Regions from separate parts of the Chryseobacterium sp. 22458 genome, predicted to be linked through region 2. Evidence: riboswitches for the same ligand, from Rfam matches in the RefSeq annotation. Region 2 holds a riboswitch; each other region holds the start of a gene.
What was found. Region 2 has a riboswitch for S-adenosylmethionine ahead of ACTJJF_RS17810 (TonB-dependent receptor plug domain-containing protein). Riboswitches for the same ligand answer to the same signal wherever they lie in the genome.

Region 1: another riboswitch for S-adenosylmethionine. It lies ahead of ACTJJF_RS11795 (SusC/RagA family TonB-linked outer membrane protein); the one in region 2 lies ahead of ACTJJF_RS17810 (TonB-dependent receptor plug domain-containing protein).
Region 3: another riboswitch for S-adenosylmethionine. It lies ahead of ACTJJF_RS10980 (alpha/beta fold hydrolase); the one in region 2 lies ahead of ACTJJF_RS17810 (TonB-dependent receptor plug domain-containing protein).

Annotation. Positions count from the first base shown of each region.
Region 1 covers NZ_JBQEOA010000003.1:182,260-189,066, forward strand. The annotation lists gene ACTJJF_RS11790 (RagB/SusD family nutrient uptake outer membrane protein) at 1-44, opposite strand, end outside; gene ACTJJF_RS11795 (SusC/RagA family TonB-linked outer membrane protein) at 63-2,996, opposite strand; SAM riboswitch class I at 3,080-3,176, opposite strand; gene ACTJJF_RS11800 (type II 3-dehydroquinate dehydratase) at 3,424-3,831, shown strand; gene pckA (phosphoenolpyruvate carboxykinase (ATP)) at 3,992-5,608, opposite strand; gene ACTJJF_RS11810 (GYDIA family GHMP kinase) at 5,736-6,641, opposite strand; gene fabD (ACP S-malonyltransferase) at 6,654-6,807, opposite strand, start outside.
Region 2 covers NZ_JBQEOA010000005.1:74,994-81,800, forward strand. The annotation lists gene ACTJJF_RS17805 (alpha-amylase family glycosyl hydrolase) at 1-2,541, shown strand, start outside; SAM riboswitch class I at 2,639-2,744, shown strand; gene ACTJJF_RS17810 (TonB-dependent receptor plug domain-containing protein) at 2,823-5,291, shown strand; gene ACTJJF_RS17815 (APC family permease) at 5,299-6,606, shown strand; gene prfA (peptide chain release factor 1) at 6,720-6,807, shown strand, end outside.
Region 3 covers NZ_JBQEOA010000003.1:12,906-19,712, reverse strand. The annotation lists gene ACTJJF_RS10995 (DUF58 domain-containing protein) at 1-932, shown strand, start outside; gene ACTJJF_RS10990 (OsmC family protein) at 985-1,404, shown strand; gene ACTJJF_RS10985 (MGH1-like glycoside hydrolase domain-containing protein) at 1,475-4,093, opposite strand; SAM riboswitch class I at 4,282-4,389, shown strand; gene ACTJJF_RS10980 (alpha/beta fold hydrolase) at 4,449-5,387, shown strand; gene ACTJJF_RS10975 (ACT domain-containing protein) at 5,392-6,807, shown strand, end outside.

The DNA of each region.
Region 1 (6,807 bases), on a different contig from region 2:
CACAATCCAATAACTGCAAAGGATAAATATTTTAATTTTTTCATTGTTTTAATTTTAAAAGGTTAAAGAGTTGCCTGAAGACCAAAAGTGATCGTTCTCATTGCCGGATATCTGAAATACGTTGTACCGTCCAGTGCCTGTTCAGGATCCATTCCCTTGTGTTTATAGAAAGTCAGAAGATTTTCTGCCTGAATGTAAATTCTGAATTTTTTCAATCCTATCTTTTCAAAATAATCAGAAGGCAATGTATACCCTAAACTTACATTTTTAAGTCTCGCATATGTTCCCGAATACAGGAATCTTGAAGACGTTGAAGTCCAGTTGTTGGTTGTAGTGCTTAGTCCCGGAACATCCGTATTAGGATTTTCAGGAGTCCATCTGTTCAGCATTTCCACGCCCCATGCACGTCCTCCGGCGCTTCCGTTATGTAAAAGCGAAGTATAATCTCCATCCAGAATCTTTCCTCCGATTTTGAAAGTCAGTAATCCTGAGAAATCAAAGTTTTTATAATTAATGCTGGTACTGATTGCTCCTGTCAGTTTAGGCAATGCAGATCCCTGTATTATTTTCGTTGCTTTTGAATACTCTGAAGTTGTTCCTTCCACCTCGTTTCCGTTTGCATCTTTAGAAATGGTTTTCCACAATGGCTTTCCGTTGCTTGGATCTACGCCTACCCATTCCTGGATAAAGAAATCATATACGGAACCTCCTTCTCTCAGCTGTTTGGTTCCTACCACAAGTGGTCCTCCGGGTAATTTGGTCACTTTATTTTTTAAAGTACTCAGGTTAACATCCACATTCCATTGGAAATCCTCATTCCTGATCGGAGTGGTGAAAAGTGAAAATTCAAAACCTGTATTCTGGATTGTTCCTACATTCGCCGGATAATCACTGATCCCCAAAGATGGAGCAACCGGTACGTTGAACAGAAGGTCCTGGCTTTTTCTTTTAAAATATTCGATATTCCCTTTAATTCTGTTATTCAGGATCGCAAATTCCAGCCCTACGTTCATATTAAGATTGGTTTCCCACTTAAGGTTTTTTGTTGCTGCTTTTTCCAGGGTTGTCCCCGCTTCCCCGCCAAGGGTCAGTATTCTGTACAGCTCCTGATATCCATAATACAGAGACTGCCCGTTTGGACGCAGCAATTTATCATTCCCCTGTCCTCCGTAGCTTGCACGTAGTGTCAACTGGTTGAAAACATTCAGGTTCTTAATAAAATCTTCATTGGATATCTTCCATGATCCTCCCACAGACCAGAATCTCCCCCATCTGTTGTCAGAGGCAAATCTTGAAGAACCGTCTGCTCTTCCTGAAGCGGAAAGGAAATAGGTATTATTATAATCATACTCTACTTTTCCAAGGTAACTCAACAAACTCAGCTTATTGCTGTATCCCCCGAAGTTGACCAATAATGAAGCCGCATCCGGCTCATAGTAGTAAGGCAGGGAGAAACCGCTTCTTGATCCGGAGATGGTCTGATAGTCGTATTTATAAAATTCCTGTCCGGCTAAAACATTGATATGGTGTTTTCCGAACTTCTTATCATAGGTCAGGATATTACTCGTTGTATAAGAAAGTGTTCTGGTATTGGATTTGGTCACAGACCCACCAATTTCTGTACCTTGCCCCAAAAGCGGATTGGAGTAAAAATGGCCGTTATAATTAACAAGATCAACGGAAAAACTCGTTTTGAATTTTAACTCCGGTAAGAAAGTAAATTCCATGAATCCTTTTCCTGAAAAATTATCTTCTTTGTTTTCATTTTTATCCAACGGTAAAGATGCAGCCAGGTTTTGATTCTGAAGCGCACTGCTGGGTCTGTATTTTCCGAAATCATAAATCTTGTTTCCGGCAGCATCCAACACAAAAGATCCGTCCGGATTTCTTTCATAGTAAGGATAAAATGAAGGAACAACTCTCGCAGCCTGAATCACATTGCTTGCCTTGGAATCTGATGAGGTAGGAGCCTGCTGAACACTGTTGGTATAGTTCAGGTTTATCCCAATGTTTAACCATTTTTTTACTTCCGAATTGATCTTTAACCTCGTATTGTATCTTTTAAATCCTGATTCAATAGCCATTCCTTTATCATCCAGATACCCAAGGGAAAAGAAATAATTGCTTTTTTCACTTCCGCCGCTGATATCAAGATCTACCTGGTTCCTTGAAGCCGTTCTCTGTAAAACATCTCTCCAGTCATCATTCCATAGCGGAGTTGCTCCCGGCAATAATTTACCATCCGTTCCTACCGGTTTTGAATACCCGGGACCATAAGGGTTTATTCCAAGCATTGAAACAAGGTTATCTGTAGCCATTTGGGAAGCCTGCTGAGAAGATATTTTATCAGATCTATATCCGTTTCTCAGAGCTTCCCAATACAATTGAAAATATTGATCTGTGCTTACCTGCTCATAATCTTTTACCGCTCTTCCCGAGAACCCCTGGCTGATGTTAAGGTTTACTTTTGCTTCTCCTTTTTTCCCGGATTTTGTTGTAATGATAATAATTCCGTTGGCACCTCTTGAACCATATAAAGCACTTGCAGTAGCATCTTTCAAAACACTGATGGATTCAATATCACTAGGGCTTATAGCATTCAGATTTCCGTCAAAAGGAATTCCGTCCACTACATATAACGGATCGCTGGAGGCACTTACCGAACCAATACCCCTGATTCTGATCGTAGCAACGGCACCCGGTTGCCCTGAAGATGTCGTTGTCTGGATTCCCGGCACCTGTCCTTCCAGGGCTTTGGTAATATTGGTTACAGGTCTATTGTTAATTTTATCACTGGAAATGGTTGCTACTGAACCGGTATAGCTGTTTCTCTTAGCTTTTCCATAAGCAACAACGACAACTTCGTCAATCTCTTTTTCACGGAGTGTATCTTTTTTCGGTTTGGAGACCTGTCCGTTTACACTTACAACACCTAAGAAAAATGCCGCAACCGGTGGGATCCAAATTTTAGAATTAAATAGATTTTTATTAATCATAATCAATTTTGTTTATCAAATATTAAAACTTTGCCCTTTGCAGAAAAGTCAGCAAAGGGCATCGATAAATACGATAAACCAAATGCTTATTTTCCCTTTTACAGGCTGAATGTAACACCTTACCGTAGCAGGTTGTTAAGATTTCGCAGGGTCAGTTCCCTCCATCTTTCTTTATAAGCCGATCGAAATTATGTTTGCAAAGCTATAAATATTTAGTCCACAAAACAAGTAGACTTATTTATTTTTTAATAGAAATTTTACAAAAATTAACATAAGATTTTATTAAAACCTTTTGAAACCAAGCGTTTAAAGATTTAACGTTTCCATAAGTATGATAAATATCATTAAAAATAATTCAAAGACAGAAAATAAAAAACCTGGCTGATTTTTTTGACTTCTTATTAAAAAAACTTTTTAATTTTATAGTATGAAAGTTTTGATTATAAACGGACCTAACCTGAATCTTTTAGGCACCAGGGAACCTGAGATCTATGGAACTGTTTCCATGGAAAATTATTTGGAAACACTGAAGTCTGAGTTTCATACTCATGAACTATCCTATTATCAGTCTAATATTGAAGGTGAGCTGATCAACAGGCTTCAGGAAGATGATTTTGATGCAGTGGTGATCAATCCGGGAGCTTTCACTCATTATTCTTATGCAATAGCCGATTGTTTGAAGAACATCAGAAAACCTAAGATTGAAGTTCACATCAGCAATATTTACAAAAGAGAAGAATTCAGACAGAAGTCTGTAACGGCAGCCTGTACAGATGCTGTCCTATCCGGGTTTGGAATGGATGGCTACAGATTGGCTATCTTCAGTTTAAAGTAAGCCTAATGCTGAATCATTCTAATGATTCATGCAAAGTATAATATTTTTCTCGCAGATTTGACAGATTACGCAGATTTCTATTCTGGGAATGATTGCTGCGACAGGTAAATAAAAAAGCCTCATCTTTTGATGAGGCTTTCCTGTATCTGTAAAAATCTTATTAGATAGTTTGTTCCTGAAGTTGAGGACCTGAAGCGATTAATCTCTTCCCTTCTTCAGTATCGCAGTACTGCTCAAAGTTTTTGATATATCTTGAAGCAAGATCTTTTGCTTTTTCTTCCCATTCTGAAGCGTCTGCATAGGTATCTCTAGGATCTAAAATACCTGTAGAAACATTTGGAAGTTCAGTAGGAATTTCAAGGTTCATGATCGGAACCTGGGTTTTAGGAGCATTATCGATAGAACCGTCAATGATCGCATCGATGATCGCTCTTGTATCTTTCAGAGAGATTCTCTTACCTGTACCATTCCATCCTGTGTTTACCAAATAAGCTTTAGCGCCGTGTTCTTTCATTTTACAGATCAATGTTTTAGAATACATCGTTGGGTGTAATGTCAGGAACGCTTCACCAAATGCCGGAGAGAAAGAAGGCTGAGGCTCTGTAATTCCTCTTTCAGTACCTGCTAATTTAGAGGTATAACCGCAAAGGAAGTGGTATTGAGCCTGGTCTTCATTCAGGATAGAAACCGGAGGAAGTACTCCGAATGCATCCGCAGAAAGGTAAACAATTTTTTTAGCATGTCCTGCCTTAGAAGGCAATACAATTTTGTTGATATGATAGATTGGGTAAGAAACTCTGGTATTTTCAGTGATAGATCCGTCTGTGTAATCTGCTACTCCATTGTTCACAACAACGTTTTCAAGAAGTGCATCTCTCTTAATTGCAGCGAAGATATCCGGTTCTTTTTCTTCTGACAGGTCAATTACTTTAGCGTAACATCCTCCTTCGTAGTTGAATACTCCATTATTATCCCAACCGTGCTCATCATCTCCGATAAGGTATCTTTTCGGATCTGCAGATAAAGTAGTTTTTCCTGTTCCTGAAAGACCGAAGAATAGAGCTACATCACCTTTTTCCCCTACGTTGGCAGAGCAGTGCATTGAGGCCATACCTTTTAATGGAAGGTAATAGTTCATCATAGCAAACATTCCTTTCTTCATCTCACCTCCGTACCATGTACCTCCGATGATCTGTAGTTTTTCAGTAAGGTTGAACATGATAAAGTTTTCAGAATTCAATCCCTGAGCTTCCCAGTTCGGGTTTGTTGTTTTAGAACCGTTGATTACTGTGAAATCAGGCTCTCCAAAGTTTTCAAGCTCATAATGAGAAGGACGGATAAACATGTTGGTAACAAAATGCGCCTGCCATGCTACTTCAACGATAAATCTTACTTTAAGTCTTGTATCTGCATTGGTTCCGCAGAATGTATCTACTACATAAATTTTCTTAGATTCAGCAAGCTGGTTCAGCACTAGTTCTTTACAAGACCCGAAAATTTCCGCTGTTGTAGGTAAGTTTACTTTACCATCCCAGAAAATTGTATCTCTTGTAACATCATCCTGAACAATATATCTGTCTTTAGGTGAACGACCTGTGAAAATTCCTGTTTTTACTGATACCGCGCCCGATTCCGTAAGTTCCGCTTTCTCAAACCCCTGATTTTCAGGAGAAACTTCAGCCTGGTATAATTCTTCATACGAAGGATTATACACTACATCATAGTTTCCTTTAATCCCTAATTTCTCTAAATCCTGGATGATTTTAGTGTTTTTCATTTTACTTATATTTTCTATTTCTTTATTGTCTTCAACAAAAATAATATTAATTATTTGTTAAAGGTGGTTTAAATATACTGATATAAGTCAGAATGACAAATAAAAAAACGGGATTGTAATTTACTGATTATAAATTAATTATATCTGACCATTCAAAAACGGTTGTAAAACCTTTCTCCCAAAAATAGTCTTTATAGCCCCCAAATTTGGCACTCATCACAAAATCTCCGCCCCATGCGCCCAAACTTTTGACAAATACAGGGCAGTCTGAGAATATTTTTTCTTTAACTGTAGGAATTTCAAGAAAATCAGCAATTTTCCGCTCATGAATCATCAGTAATTCGGAAAAATTTTCCAATTCACTGCATAATAAAATTTTCTTTGTGATATCTGAAAATTCGTTCACCAGTTCCGGCGACTTCTTTTTCGACTTATAAAAACTGATTCCTTCCCGGCTGTCCTGCTTTTGATTTAAATGAATAAAAATTAATTCATTTTTAAAAGAAGGATTAAAATCTACCTTCTCATATTGAATCTCAGGCTTACTCTGGAAAAGGACCGCAGATTTTTCTTTAGCCACGGCAATGTCATATCCACTCCCCCCAAGACTGATTGTATTTAAATGAAAAGGATCAATTTCTGCCCATTCAGCAAGGTTATTCATTAAAGTAGAACTGCTTCCCAGGCCATAATCTGCCGGAAATTGAAGGTTTGTTTTTAGATGATAGGTAAAATCGTTTTTGAATTTGACAGAAGAAAGCTGCTGAACATTTTTTAAAGTTTTCAGAATAAATTCAGCACCTGATGGAATATTGGTTTCAAGGATCTGCCAGTTTTTATAATCAATGACAGCTTTTAACCATGGTTTATTTTGATGGAGCGCTTCCCAGAAAATTAAAGACTGGTGATCATTTTTTTCTTCAAAAAAAAACTCTTGTCCCAGCCTGGTAGGTACCGCTAAGACAAGAGCTCCATCGATAGCGAAATATTCTGAAGTAAGCATAAGCTTGCCCGGTGAAAAAATCGCTTTCATATTTTTTCTTAATTAGATTGCAGAAGCAGCTTCTACCGATCCGTCAATTTTTTTGATCAATCCCTGAAGGGTTTTTCCCGGTCCTACTTCTACGAAGTTTGATGCACCGTCTTTAATCATATTTTGTACAGACTGCGTCCATTTTACAGGACCAGTAAGCTGATCG
Region 2 (6,807 bases):
CTGACATTGACCCCCACAGCATTTTTCGGGCGAACCGGAATCGGAAGATTTGGATTTTTATTAAAAGATAAAACAGGAAGTCATCAGACCTCACCGGATATCTTTGTGAATGTAGGTATTTTAAATCTGAATCTGACCAATCCGCTTGCTAACAGCCTTACTTCAGTGCCGGCAGGAAATACCATTAATATTACTGCTTCCACCAATGTCAATGCAACATTTCAGTTAAAGGCTAATGGAACGCTAGTGAATTCTACTACTTCTCCGTCACAGTCTTTTTCTTATAACTATACTGTTTCACAGGATGCTGACATGGAATTGGTTGCCACGCAGGGAAGCAACTCCAAAACAGCGACATTTACTTTACAGACCCCCAGAAATGTAGTATCCGAAGCTATTCCGAACTGGATCAGACAAGGGATCAATTATCATCCTACCGATCAGACCATCATAGGTCTTGCTTTATACGCTCCCGGGAAAAATTTTGTACATGTGATCGGAAGCTTCAATAGCTGGACGGTAAACGATACTTACCTGATGAAAAGAGATACTGCAAATCCTGACCTCTACTGGATAGAGCTTAATGGTCTAACTCCGCAGCAGTTATACTCCTTCCAATACAGAACAAACGACCTGAAAAAAGTAGCAGATCCCTATTCTCCACAAATCTTATCTTCCTATGATGATCAGTGGATCTCACCTTCTACTTATCCGAATTTATCGGCATTTCCGGCAGGGCAGGGCTTTGAGGTTTCGACTTTTAAAACAGGGCAGACTCCTTACAACTGGCAGGTTACCAATTTCCAGAGACCCGCCAAAGAAGATCTTATTGTCTATGAATTATTATTAAGAGACTTTACTCAGGAAAAAAACTGGCAATCACTGATCAATAAAATTTCTTACCTGAAGAATTTAAAAATCAATGCAATAGAGCTGCTTCCTGTCATGGAATTTGATGGTAATCTTTCATGGGGATATAATACCTCTTTCCATTATGCGCTGGATAAGGCGTATGGAACTCCTGAAAAATTTAAAGAATTTGTAGACCTGTGCCATCAGAACGGAATTGCCGTTATTCTTGATGTTGCATTTAACCACGCAACTGGCCGTTCACCTTTGGTAAGACTCTGGAATATTGATCCTGATGGAGACGGCTATGGTGATGTTGCTCCAGATAACCCTTATTTCAATCAGGTTCCGAAACATTCTTATAATGTATTTAATGATTTTAACCATACCAGCCCTTCAACGCAATATTACGTTGAAAGATGTCTCCAGCAATGGCTCACCGAATACCGTATTGACGGGTTCCGTTGGGATCTTACCAAAGGATTTACCCAAAGCTGTTCTGAAAACGATGAAGCCTGTACCAATGCTTATCAGCAGGACAGAGTAGACATCATGAAGCATTATGCAGACAGACAATGGGCTATAGACCCGAATTCATACATGATTTTTGAACATCTGGGAACAGATGCTGAAGAGCAGCAGTGGGCAAATTACAGAGTGGCGGAAGGAAAAGGAGTAATGCTTTGGAACAAACAGACAGACCCTTACAATCAAAATACGATGGGGTATAAAGAAAACAGCAATTATGACCGGATGAATCACAGTCTTCATGGCTTTAATGAAATGCGTGCTGTAGGCTATGGAGAAAGTCACGATGAAGAAAGGCTGATGTTTAAAAATCTCGCTTACGGTGCTGTTAATGGAGGTTATAATGTGAAAAACCTCAATACCGCTCTGGAAAGAATGAAAGCATTTGGAGCCACATTCTTTACCATTCCCGGTCCGAAAATGATCTGGCAGTTTGGAGAATTAGGATATGAATTCAGTATCAACAGATGTGCGAACGGTACAATCGACAGCGGATGCAGGACAGATGAAAAACCTGTTGCATTCACATTAGGCTATGATACGGATGCAGCAAGAAAATCTGTATATGATACCTGGGCAAAGATTATCAACATCAGAAACAGTCATCAGGTTTTTAAATCCAAAACCTATACTATAGAATCTAATAATCTCACCAATGATCCGGACGGGCTTATTACAAGAATTTATGTGTATGATAATACGATCAGTGGAGTGAAGAATGTAGTGGTACTGGCAAACTACAGTACTTCCGTGCAAAATGTGATTCCTTATTTACCTTATACAGGACAATGGCAGAACCTGATGGATGATACCATTCTGAATATGACATCTACTACAACTCTGGTTACACTGCAACCCGGAGAATTCAGAATTCTTGGAAATTACACCGGATCTTTATCTACTACAGATGTGAATGCAGAACACAGATTATCTCTTCAGATTGCTGATAATCCTGTAAAAGACGGTAATGTCAAATTGATTTATCACAAAGCTAAAAACGGCGAAATTATCATTTCAGAAATGAGTGGTAAAAAACTGGATACTTTCAAACTGAATAATGAAACCGGAAGCTATGAGCTGAAAGTAAATTATCCGGCAGGAATTTACCTGGTACAGTTGAAATCAGAAACAGGAATGGCTATTCAAAAAATGATCATAAAATAATACAAAGGCAAATTGGCGAAACAGCTGATTTGCCTATTTTCTTTGTCGGAATGAGTCCTTTTTTGCATATTTGAAAAATTAGTCTACCTTTGCACTAGAGTTATCAAGAAAGGTGGAGGGATTTGGCCCAATGAAACCTTAGCAACCAACACAATTCCAGAAGTGTAAAGGTGCTAATTCCAACCCAATGGGGGAGATAAGTGAAGTCAATATTCTTATATGAATTCCATTTCTTGAAGTCTTGTGTATCTGCATATTGATCTGCAGAAGAATATTATTTAATGGCAAGAACAAAGATGAAAAAATTAAGTACAGTTGTAGTATTGCTGGGGACAATTTTAGTGGCTGCTCAGGAGCAGGAGGAAAAAGGAAAACAAATCGAAGACATTATCATTGTTGGAAACCGCAGCGTTAAAAGAACAAAGCTGGAGACACCGGTTCCTGTAGACGTTATCAACATCAGCAAAGTGCAAAGGTCGTCTCCGCAAATGACGGCTCAGGATCTTTTAAACTATGTCATCCCCTCGTTTAATTCTGTAAGACAGTCTGCTTCTGACGGAACAGAGCATATTGATCCCGTAACTTTAAGGGGAATGGGGCCGGATCAGGTTTTGGTATTGCTGAATGGAAAAAGAAGACATACAACATCTTTGGTAAACTATCAGAATACGGTAGGAAACGGATCTGTAGGAACGGATTTAAGTACCATCCCTGTCATCGCTATTGAAAAAATTGAAGTGCTAAGAGACGGTGCTGCCGCACAATATGGTTCTGATGCTATTGCAGGGGTTATCAATATTATCCTGAAAAAGAATGCAGGGGCTTCCGCAAGCTTAACCTACGGATTAAGTGGAAGAAATGATGGCGATACTTATCAGGCAGGCGTGAATTATGGAACTTCTTTGGGGAAAAATGACGGTTTTATCAATCTTTCATTGCAATTAAGCCATAGAGAAAAAACAACAAGAACCCAGAACCATGATCTTGATATTTTCGGAAATAATTTCGCTTATGAATTTGCAGGTGATGCTGAGGCTGTAAAAGCTGCCAGAGCTGCAGATGATGCAAAAATTAAAGAAAGGGGACTCACAAGAGACGACTTTAATTTCCAGATCGGAGACGCCCAGATCAGACAGGGGCAGTTGTTTTTCAATTCAGAATATCCTTTAAACGAACATTTTAAATTCTATTCCTTTGGAGGATTCAGTATTAAAGAAGGAAAAGGATATGGTTTCAGAAGGCTTCCGAGTGAAGGCTTTAATATTGTAAAAGAAATTTATCCCAATGGTTTCCAGGCAGTCTTAAATTCTCAGATCTATGATATTTCCTATGCTGCAGGCGCAAAATATAATGTAAATGATTGGTTGATTGACCTGAGCAATACTTTTGGCAGTAACACCTTTAATTATAATGTAAACAATACCAATAATGCATCTTTAGGTATCAAATCGCCAACCCGTTTTTATGCAGGAGCCCACAGTTTTCTGCAAAATACTGTTAACCTTGATGTTTCAAAAAACATAAAAAACGTCAATATCGCATTCGGTGGAGAATTCAGGTTTGAGCAATACCAGATCAAAGCAGGAGATGAAGCTTCCTATACACAATATGATGAAAATGGAAATATTGCAACAAAAGATTCTAAAGTAATTGGAGCAGGAGGTTCACAATCTTTTATAGGCTTCTCACCGGACAATGCTTTGAAAAAAGACAGACACTCAACAGCAGTATATGCAGAGGTTTCCTATGATCTGGATAAAAAGCTGAATATTGATGCAGCGGCCAGATTTGAAAACTATTCAGATTTTGGGAATACTTTAAACGGAAAGCTGGCAGTAAGATACGAGTTTATAAAAAATTATGCAGTAAGAGCAGCGGTAGGAACAGGATTCAGGGCACCATCACTTCAGCAACAGTATTTCAATAACTCATATGCCGATATCTCTACTTCCGGTTCCGGAATTGTGAGGAAAGGAATTTTTAATAATGACAGCCAGGCAGCACAGGTTCTGGGATTTGATAAATTAAAGCAGGAAACATCCATTAATGGAAGTGCCGGATTTACCTTGCAGCCAGCTAAAGGCCTGTTTATTACGGTAGACGGCTATATCATTAAAGTGAAAGACAGAATTGTAATTACCAGCAATATCACAGACTCTAGGCTGGCTGATCCTCAAGTGGTAGGAGAAGGAAATTCAGTGGAAAGTGGAAGATTCTTTGCCAATGCAATTGATACCGAAACCAAAGGAGTGGATATAGTGGTTTCCTATGACTGGAAGCTGGCCGGTGGTAGTTTAAATATTAATCTTGCAGGAAATTACACCGAAACAAAAATTACAGATTTCCATTTTCCTGAAAACCTGGGAACTCCCCAAAATGAATTCTTTGGTCCGGATCAGATCAATATTATTGAAACCCTATCCCCAAAAACAAAAGCATCTTTGGGGCTTACGTACGGAGTAGGTAAATTCAGTTTTCTCGTGAGAAATACCTATTTTGGTAAAGTAATTAGAGACGGTTTTCCTTTCGGAGAAGTTCAGGAGTTTTCTCCAAAAGTGGTTACCGATATCAGTGTAGGGTATGATATTACAAAGAATATCAATTTTACGGTAGGGGCAAACAACATATTTGACGTTTTTCCGGATCTTCAGATCTATAAAAATTCGTATTATGGAGTGTTCAAATATGCGCCTGTTCAGATGGGTACATTGGGAAACTATTTCTTCGGAAGGCTTAATTTTAATTTTTAAAGAGTAAATGAGTACTTCTTCACATCAGATCGGCTGGAAAACAGCTGCAGCCATTGTAGTTTCCAATATGATAGGAACGGGGATTTTTACAACCCTGGGATTTCAGTTATCAGATATTACCAATACATACAGTATTTTCCTGTTATGGACAATCGGAGGAATCCTGGCACTGTTCGGAGCGTTTTGTTATGCTGAATTAGGTTCCCACTTTAAAGGAAACGGAGGAGACTTTATTTATCTTAAAGAAACGTATCATCCACTGTTCGGATATCTGATCAGCTGGATTTCTTTAATTATCGGATTTTCATCACCCGTTGCACTGGCAGCACTGGCCATGTCAAAATATCTTTCAGTATTTGATTACAGCTTTGGTAATGGTTTTGCCATTGCTGCCATTTTTGTGGTTGCAGTCATGTTATCTTTCAGTGTAAAGGCTTCCGGAAGGTTTCATAATTTTTTTACTTTTATCAAAGTTGCATTTATTGTTATTCTTATCGTGCTGGGAGTTGGGCTTTCGGGATCTCCTCATACGGGAGACAGCCTTAATTTCAGTGACGGCTGGCAACATGAGATAATGCTTCCTGCTTTTGCCACCTCTCTGGTGTTTGTCACCTATTCTTATACCGGATGGAATTCTGCCTCCTATATTGCCGGGGAAATAAAAGATGTACAGAAAAATCTCCCCAAATCTCTGATTATCGGGACTGTTTTTGTTACGGTAAGCTATATTCTGATCAATTATATAATGCTGAAACACGCTCCGGTAAGCCAGCTGGCAGGAAAAGAAGACGTTATGGGAGAAGCAGCGGTCAATATGTTGGGATTGTCTTTTGGAAAGATCGTCAATGTTTTTATCGCCTTACAGCTGATTGCAACCATAAGCGGATATTTGTGGGTAGGATCACGGATGACTCAGGCTTTTGCAAAGGATAGCTATCTGTGGAAACCTCTTTCGAAAGGAAATGAAAAAGGAATTCCTGTAAGAGCTATTTTCGCTCATGCTGTCATTGCTGCCATTATTATTTTAACAGGAAGCTTTAAGGAGATATTCGTTTATACGGCTTTTATCCTTCAGCTGTTTGCCAGCCTGGCGATTTCTACCGTGTATTTTCTTAAAAAAGAAGACCGGAAGATATTCAGATCCAATGCCTTTTACATTTTTCCAACTGTCTTTTTGCTGTTCAGTGGATATATCCTCTATTTTACACTGGTTCATAATCCCCAAGAAAGTATGATCGGGCTGGGAATTGTAGCGGTGGGAATAGTTTTATATTTAATTGACAGAAGATGTATGAACCAGACTAAAGATGATTAAAAGCTTAAAAGTTGAATAACAGATCCGGTTTTACAGTTCTGCCTAGCGTTCAAAAATTTATACTTTAATTTTGAATTAATAATTCTTATCTTTGCACCCACAAAAATTCCATAATGTCTAAATCATTAATTCCAAAATTAGAAGCTATAAAACAAAGATATAATGAGGTGGCAGACCTTATTATACAGCCTGATGTCATTT
Region 3 (6,807 bases), on a different contig from region 2:
AATACCATTTTGGAGGTTTGAATATCTATGCTTCTTCACCTTTGGGATTCGTTTCAAGGAGATATACTTTTCAGAAAGATGCGGCACTGCCAGCTTACCCGTCATTTATCCATCTCAGAAAATATGAACTGATGGCCTTGCAAAGCGAATTTCTGATGGGTGGGATCAAGAGAGTCAGAAAATTGGGGCACACCATGGAATTTGAGCAGATCAAAGAATATGTTCCCGGAGATGATATCAGAACCATCAACTGGAAAGCAACTTCTAAAACCAACCGACTTATGGTCAATCAGTTTCAGGATGAAAAATCACAGCGTATTTTTATGCTGATTGATAAAGGAAGAACGATGAAAATGCCTTTCAACGGACTCAGCCTTCTGGATTATTCAATCAATGCTGCAATGGCATTATCACATATTATTATCCGAAAAGGAGACAGGGCAGGGATGATGACCTTCTCAAAAAAGGCAGAGAATAAAATTGCGGCCGATAATAAATCAGGACAGCTGAAAAAAATATCAGAAGCCCTTTATAATATTAAAACCGATTTCTTTGAAAGTGATTTCAACCGCTTGTATCAGGATGTAAAATATTCCGTCAATCAAAGAAGCCTTATTTTGCTTTTTACTAATTTTGAAACGCTGGACGGGCTTAACCGCCAATTGAAATACCTTCGTGGAATCGCCAAAAACCATTTACTGGTAGTCGTATTTTTCAAAAATGCTGAATTACAGACACTGATCAACAAAAACCCTGAAAATATGCAGGAAATCTATGATGAGATTGTGGCTGAAAAATTTGAATTCGAAAAAAAACTGATCATTCAGGAACTCCGTAAATATGGAATTTATACCGTATATACGCTTCCTGAAAATTTAAATATCGATGTTATCAATAAATATCTGGAGATAAAAGCAAGAGGAATTTTATAACTTTGCAATAAGCAATAAGCAATAAGCAATAAGCAATAAGCAATAAGCAATAATGAAAATAACACTTAACAGAATAAACGACGATTTTTTATTTGAATGTACAAACTCTCAGGGCAATTCTATTCTTTTGGATAACACTTCCCAGCCGGGAGCAAAAGGAGTTTCTCCGATGGAAAGTGTACTGATGGCAGTAGCAGGATGCAGCGGGATTGATGTGGTTTCTATTTTAAAAAAGCAGCGTCAGGAGATCAGAAGCTTTCAGGCGGAAGTAGAAGGAGAGAGAGTACAGGTAGATGATGCGAAGCCTTTTAAATCAATCAATGTGAAATTCCTTTTAGAAGGTGAAATTGATCCTAAAAAGGCACTGAAAGCTGCAGAACTATCTTTTGAGAAATACTGTTCCGTATCAAAAACATTAGAACCGAATGTAGAAATAGGATACGAAGTCTATGTAAATGGAGAAAAAATTTAATCTCTTATTTAAAAATAGAAAAAGCCGGATGATTTATCCGGCTTTTTTATTATTCATTACTCATTACTTATTAAAAAGTAAGTCTCGGTTTTATCAATTTCGCCACGGTGGCTGTCCATCCGGTCTGGTGTGATGCTCCAACACCTCTTCCGTTATCCCCATGGAAATATTCAAAGAAAGTAATATAATCTTTAAAATGCTCATCATAATTGAACTTCGGGTTCCCTCCGTTGAAGGCACGTTGCCCGTGTTCATCCTTTAAAAATATCGAGCATAGTCTCTTGCTGATATTTTGAGCTACTTCATCAAGATTTCTCTTATCACCACTTCCGGTTGGGAATTCTACCTTAAGGCTGTTGCCATAGTAATAGTGAAAACGTTGTAAGCTTTCCACAATCAGGAAGTTGATGGGGAACCAGATTGGTCCGCGCCAGTTGCTGTTTCCTCCAAACATCCGGCTGTCACTTTCAGCTGGAGTATAATAGACCATATTTTCAGTTCCATGTACAGAAAAAATAAAAGGATTCTCTTCATACACCTTAGACATGGCCCGGATTCCATAAGAGCTTAAGAACTCTTTCTCATCAAGCATTCTTGTGAGAACCTTTGTCAATCTGTTTTTACGGAGAATACTCATCAGGTGTTTTCTTCCATGGCCCTCTTCATCCCAGTGTGATACCAGTTTGGTGAGCTCAGGTTTGTTCTTTAAGATCCATTCCATTCTGCTTCTGAAATTCGGCATCTTTTCCAGTAAACGGTGATCTACTATCTCAACGGCAAACATCGGAATTAATCCCACAATACTTCTCAGCCTTAAAGAAACACTTTCCCCGTTCCCGAGCTGAAGTACATCATAGAAGAATCCGTCTTCCTCATTCCAGAGACCTTTTGTTCCGTCACCCAGATTTTCCATGGCCTCTGCGATATACAGATAATGTTCAAAAAATTTGATAGCCATATCTTCATATACCTGATAGTATTGGGCAAGCTCCATTGCTATCCGCATCATATTCAGGGCATACATAGCCATCCAGCTTGTTCCGTCAGCCTGTTCAAGGTGCTGCCCATCCTTTAGTACCATATTACGGTCAAAAGCTCCGATGTTATCAAGTCCCAGGAAACCTCCCCCGAAAATATTTTTACCGTTTTTATCCTTTCGGTTCACCCACCATGTAAAATTCAGCAGCAACTTCTGGAATACTTTTTCTAAAAATAATAAATCCGGCTTTCCATTGTTTTTTTCATCAATTTTAAAAACACGGAAGCAGGACCATGCATGTACAGGCGGATTCACATCACTCATATTCCATTCATAAGCCGGAAGCTGCCCGTTAGGATGCATATACCATTCTTTGGTGAGCAGTAAAAGCTGCCCTTTGGCAAACTCAGCATCAATGATGGAAAAAGGAACACAGTGAAAAGCCAGATCCCAGGTAGCATACCATGGATATTCCCATTTATCAGGCATGGAAATAATATCCTTATTATGAAGATGATTCCACTCTGTATTTCTTACATATTCATTGAAATTTCTCGGAGCTTCAAAATTCGGATCCCCTTTCAGCCACTTTCCGATATTGTAATGGTAGAACTGTTTGTTCCAAAGAAGTCCGGCAAATGCCTGTCTTTGAACATTCCTTTCATCTTCATGTACCGTATCATATTGAACTTCATTGTAAAATTCTTCTGTTTCAGACTTTCTTATACTGAAGGTTTCATCAAACCCTTCAAAAGGCTCCTCTGTTTCGTCAGGACATAATCTAAATTCAAAGACCTTAGATTGTCCGGCTCCAATAATCTCATCGATCAGAAAAGCAGCCTTAGTCCCTTTTTGCTCAGGATTTACCGTATCAGTTTTATGAATGACGAAATCATTAATCCCGTCTTTGTAGTAACTGTTTTCAGCCAATGGAGTACCGTAAAGCTTCGGGGTATTGGTTTCATTCTCACAAAATACACTTTGAGCATTTACGTTTCTCGAATAAAACTTTTTGATCGAAATACTGTCGTGCCCGATATTGATACTTCCGTCATCAGAAGCTGCATTCATTTCCGCTTTATAGGTATTATACCCCCATTTCCAGTTATTTCTGAACCAGGCAGTAGGTATTACGACAATAGGAGCGTCATTCCTGCTTCGGTTACAGATGGTAACTCTGGCCAGAATATCATTGTGATCTGCCTTACAGTATTCAATGAAAATATCAAAATACTCATCATTGTCAAAAATTCCGGTGTCAAAAATTTCGTACTCCGGATCCTGTTTACTTCTTCTTCCGTTTTCAAGTACAAGCTCATCATATGGAAATTCATTGATCGGGTATTTGTACACCATCTTCATATAGCTGTGGGTAGGTGTATTATCCAGATAATAAAAGATTTCTTTGATATCTTCGCCATGATTTCCCTGCGGATTGCTCAACCCGAAAAACCGCTCCTTTACAATTTTATCTTTTTTATTCCAGAATGAAAAAGCAAAACAGAAAAGCTGTTTCACATCAGAGATTCCTGCAATACCTTCTTCGCCCCAGCGATAGGCATAGCTTTCGGCATTATGATGATTGGTAAAGTTCCATGCATTTCCGTTCGGGCTGTAATCTTCCCGTACATTGCCCCATTGCCGGTTGCTTACATAAGGTCCCCAGTTTTTCCATTTGGTATCTTGTAATCTTTCTTTTTCGGCAGTCATAGGTAGTCATTTTTCAATACGAAGTTAGTTTTTTTGAAAAGTAATTCCAATTTTTTTCATCTGAATAATTCTTAATATGCTTCTGAAACACTTGTATTTAAGGGCTTTTTTAAATATTAAAATATTTTTATTTTGAAATTAAAAGAAAAGAACTACCTTTGCACCATTCGTTCATTCAAATATTGAAAATGTTATCAAGAAAGGTTGAGGGATTAGACCCGATGAAACCTTAGCAACCCTTTGTGAAAGCAAAGAAGGTGCTACGTTCTACCAAAATTATTTTGGACAGATAACTTACTGAAGTTCTTTTTCAGCCATTTCCTGTGGCATTTTCAATTGTATTAAAATAATAGAATTGAAAACAGAACTAAACTATATTAATCTTTCGTATCAAACAAATTCCCAAAAGGAATACCATATCCCGTTGAGCTATGAGCTTTTCGGGAAAGAGCTCTTTACGGCTCCCATTATTTTGATCAATCATGCCCTTACCGGAAACTCAACAGTATCCGGCGAAAAAGGCTGGTGGAAACAATTGGTAGGAGAAAATCAGATTGTTGATACCAATAGATACACAGTTCTGTCTTTCAATATTCCCGGAAACGGTTACGATCATTTTTTAATTGAAGATTATCAAGACTTCACCCCTTCAGATATAGCCAATCTGTTTCTGAAAGGGCTGGAAGCTTTAGAGATCAAAAATATATATGCCATTATCGGAGGCTCCCTTGGAGGAGGAATTGCATGGGAAATGCTGGCCAAACAGCCAAATCTTGCTGAAATATTTATCCCTATAGCATGTGATTACAGAACCCATGATTGGCTTCATGCACAATGTCTGGTTCAGAAATTTTTATTGAATGATAAAGATGAACCTTTACAAAAAGCGAGAATTCATGCGATGTTATGCTACAGAACTCCACAATCGCTCAATGACAGATTTCAAAATACATACAATCAGGAAAAACAGCGTCTGGAATCAGAAGACTGGTTGGTTTATCACGGTAACGCACTAAACGAAAGGTTTAGTTTAAAAAGTTACAAACTGATGAATCATCTCCTGATGAATATAAATGTTGCTGAAGAAGCACTGGAGAACATACAGGCACGAATGCACATGATCTCCGTAGATACAGACTTATTCTTCCCGGCTTCTGAAATCCGAATGTGCTTCGAGAGTTTAAAAGAGAAAAACAAGACTGTTTCTTATCACGAGATTCAATCAATACATGGGCATGATGCCTTCCTAATGGAATATCAACAATTAAATAATATCATAAAAAACATTTTATAAAGTAATGAAAAAGGCTAATGAAATAAAATTTTTAAAGAACAGATCAATCGTCAAATTTGAAGGTGAAGATTTCCTGGGAGAAATCGGGATTGACGGACGAATTTTTAAGGCGCTGACTTTAGCAAGGATCAGTGTAGGGGTGATCTCCCAGCAGGCGGTAGAAAACGGAATCTCCATACTGGTACATGAAAATGATGCGGAAAAAGCGGTAGCCTGTCTTATAGATGAATTTGAAGAAGAAAGAAAATCAGGAAAGGTTTCCCAGATCTATAGCATCAACAACGTTTCTGTTATTGGTTTCGTAGCAGAAGATTTCAACAAGGTTTTTGCCGAGCTGGCGAGAAATAATGTATTCCCGTTGCTTCTTAACCAGGTGGCAGGAGAAAACAGAGTCAATATTGTAGTTACTTCTTCTCAGGATGAGAAAACAAAGAACATCATAGAATCTGAAATTTTCAAAAAGCCTAAAACCGTTCATCTGGCCATTATAGGTCATGGAAATGTAGGAAAAACATTGATTCAACAGGTTTTGGAGTCTGCAGAAGAAATTAAAAAACGTAAAAAGATAGATCTTAAAGTAGTTGCAGTAGCCAACTCTAAGAAAATTGCTTTCAACAAAAAGGGATTTGATGCCAATTGGACTGATGAGGTTTTAACAGCTGAACATCCATCGAATGTTGAAGAATTAATCAATTTCTCCAACGAAAATCAGTTGGAAAATCTGATCGTTGTGGATAACACCGCAAGTAAAGATTTTGTGAAAAACTATCATGCTTTGGCAGAAAACGGATTCGATCTTGTTTCTTCCAACAAAATTTTCAATACTCTTCCGATTGAAGAATACAGAAAACTAAGATATACGTTGAGCAAAAACAACAGACGTTATCTGTATGAAACCAATGTGGGCGCAGGATTACCATTAATTGATACCATCAAATTGCTGCATCTTTCAGGAGAAAATATTACAAGAATCAAAGGTGTATTCTCAGGAACATTAAGCTATGTGTTCAACAATTTTTCTTTGAGAGACGATAAATTCTCAACAATCATCAATGAAGCTCTGGAAAAAGGATATACAGAACCGGACCCAAGAGAAGACCTGTCAGGAAATGATGTGGCAAGAAAATTATTGATCCTGGCCAGAGAATTAGATCTGATCAATGAATTTGAAGATATCAATATTCAGAATCTGGTTCCTGAAAGTCTTCTTTCTGTTTCAAAACCGGAATTCCTTACGAGACTGGAAGAGTTAGATGAAGAATACCAGAAAATAAAAGAAAACCAGGAACTTGGTCATGTGTTGAGATATGTAGGTGATTTACATGGTGACTTACAGAAAGACAAAGGCGAGTTGGATGTAAAACTGATTTCTGTACCTGCCACTTCAGCTTTAGGACAGTTGAAAGGTTCAGATTCAATC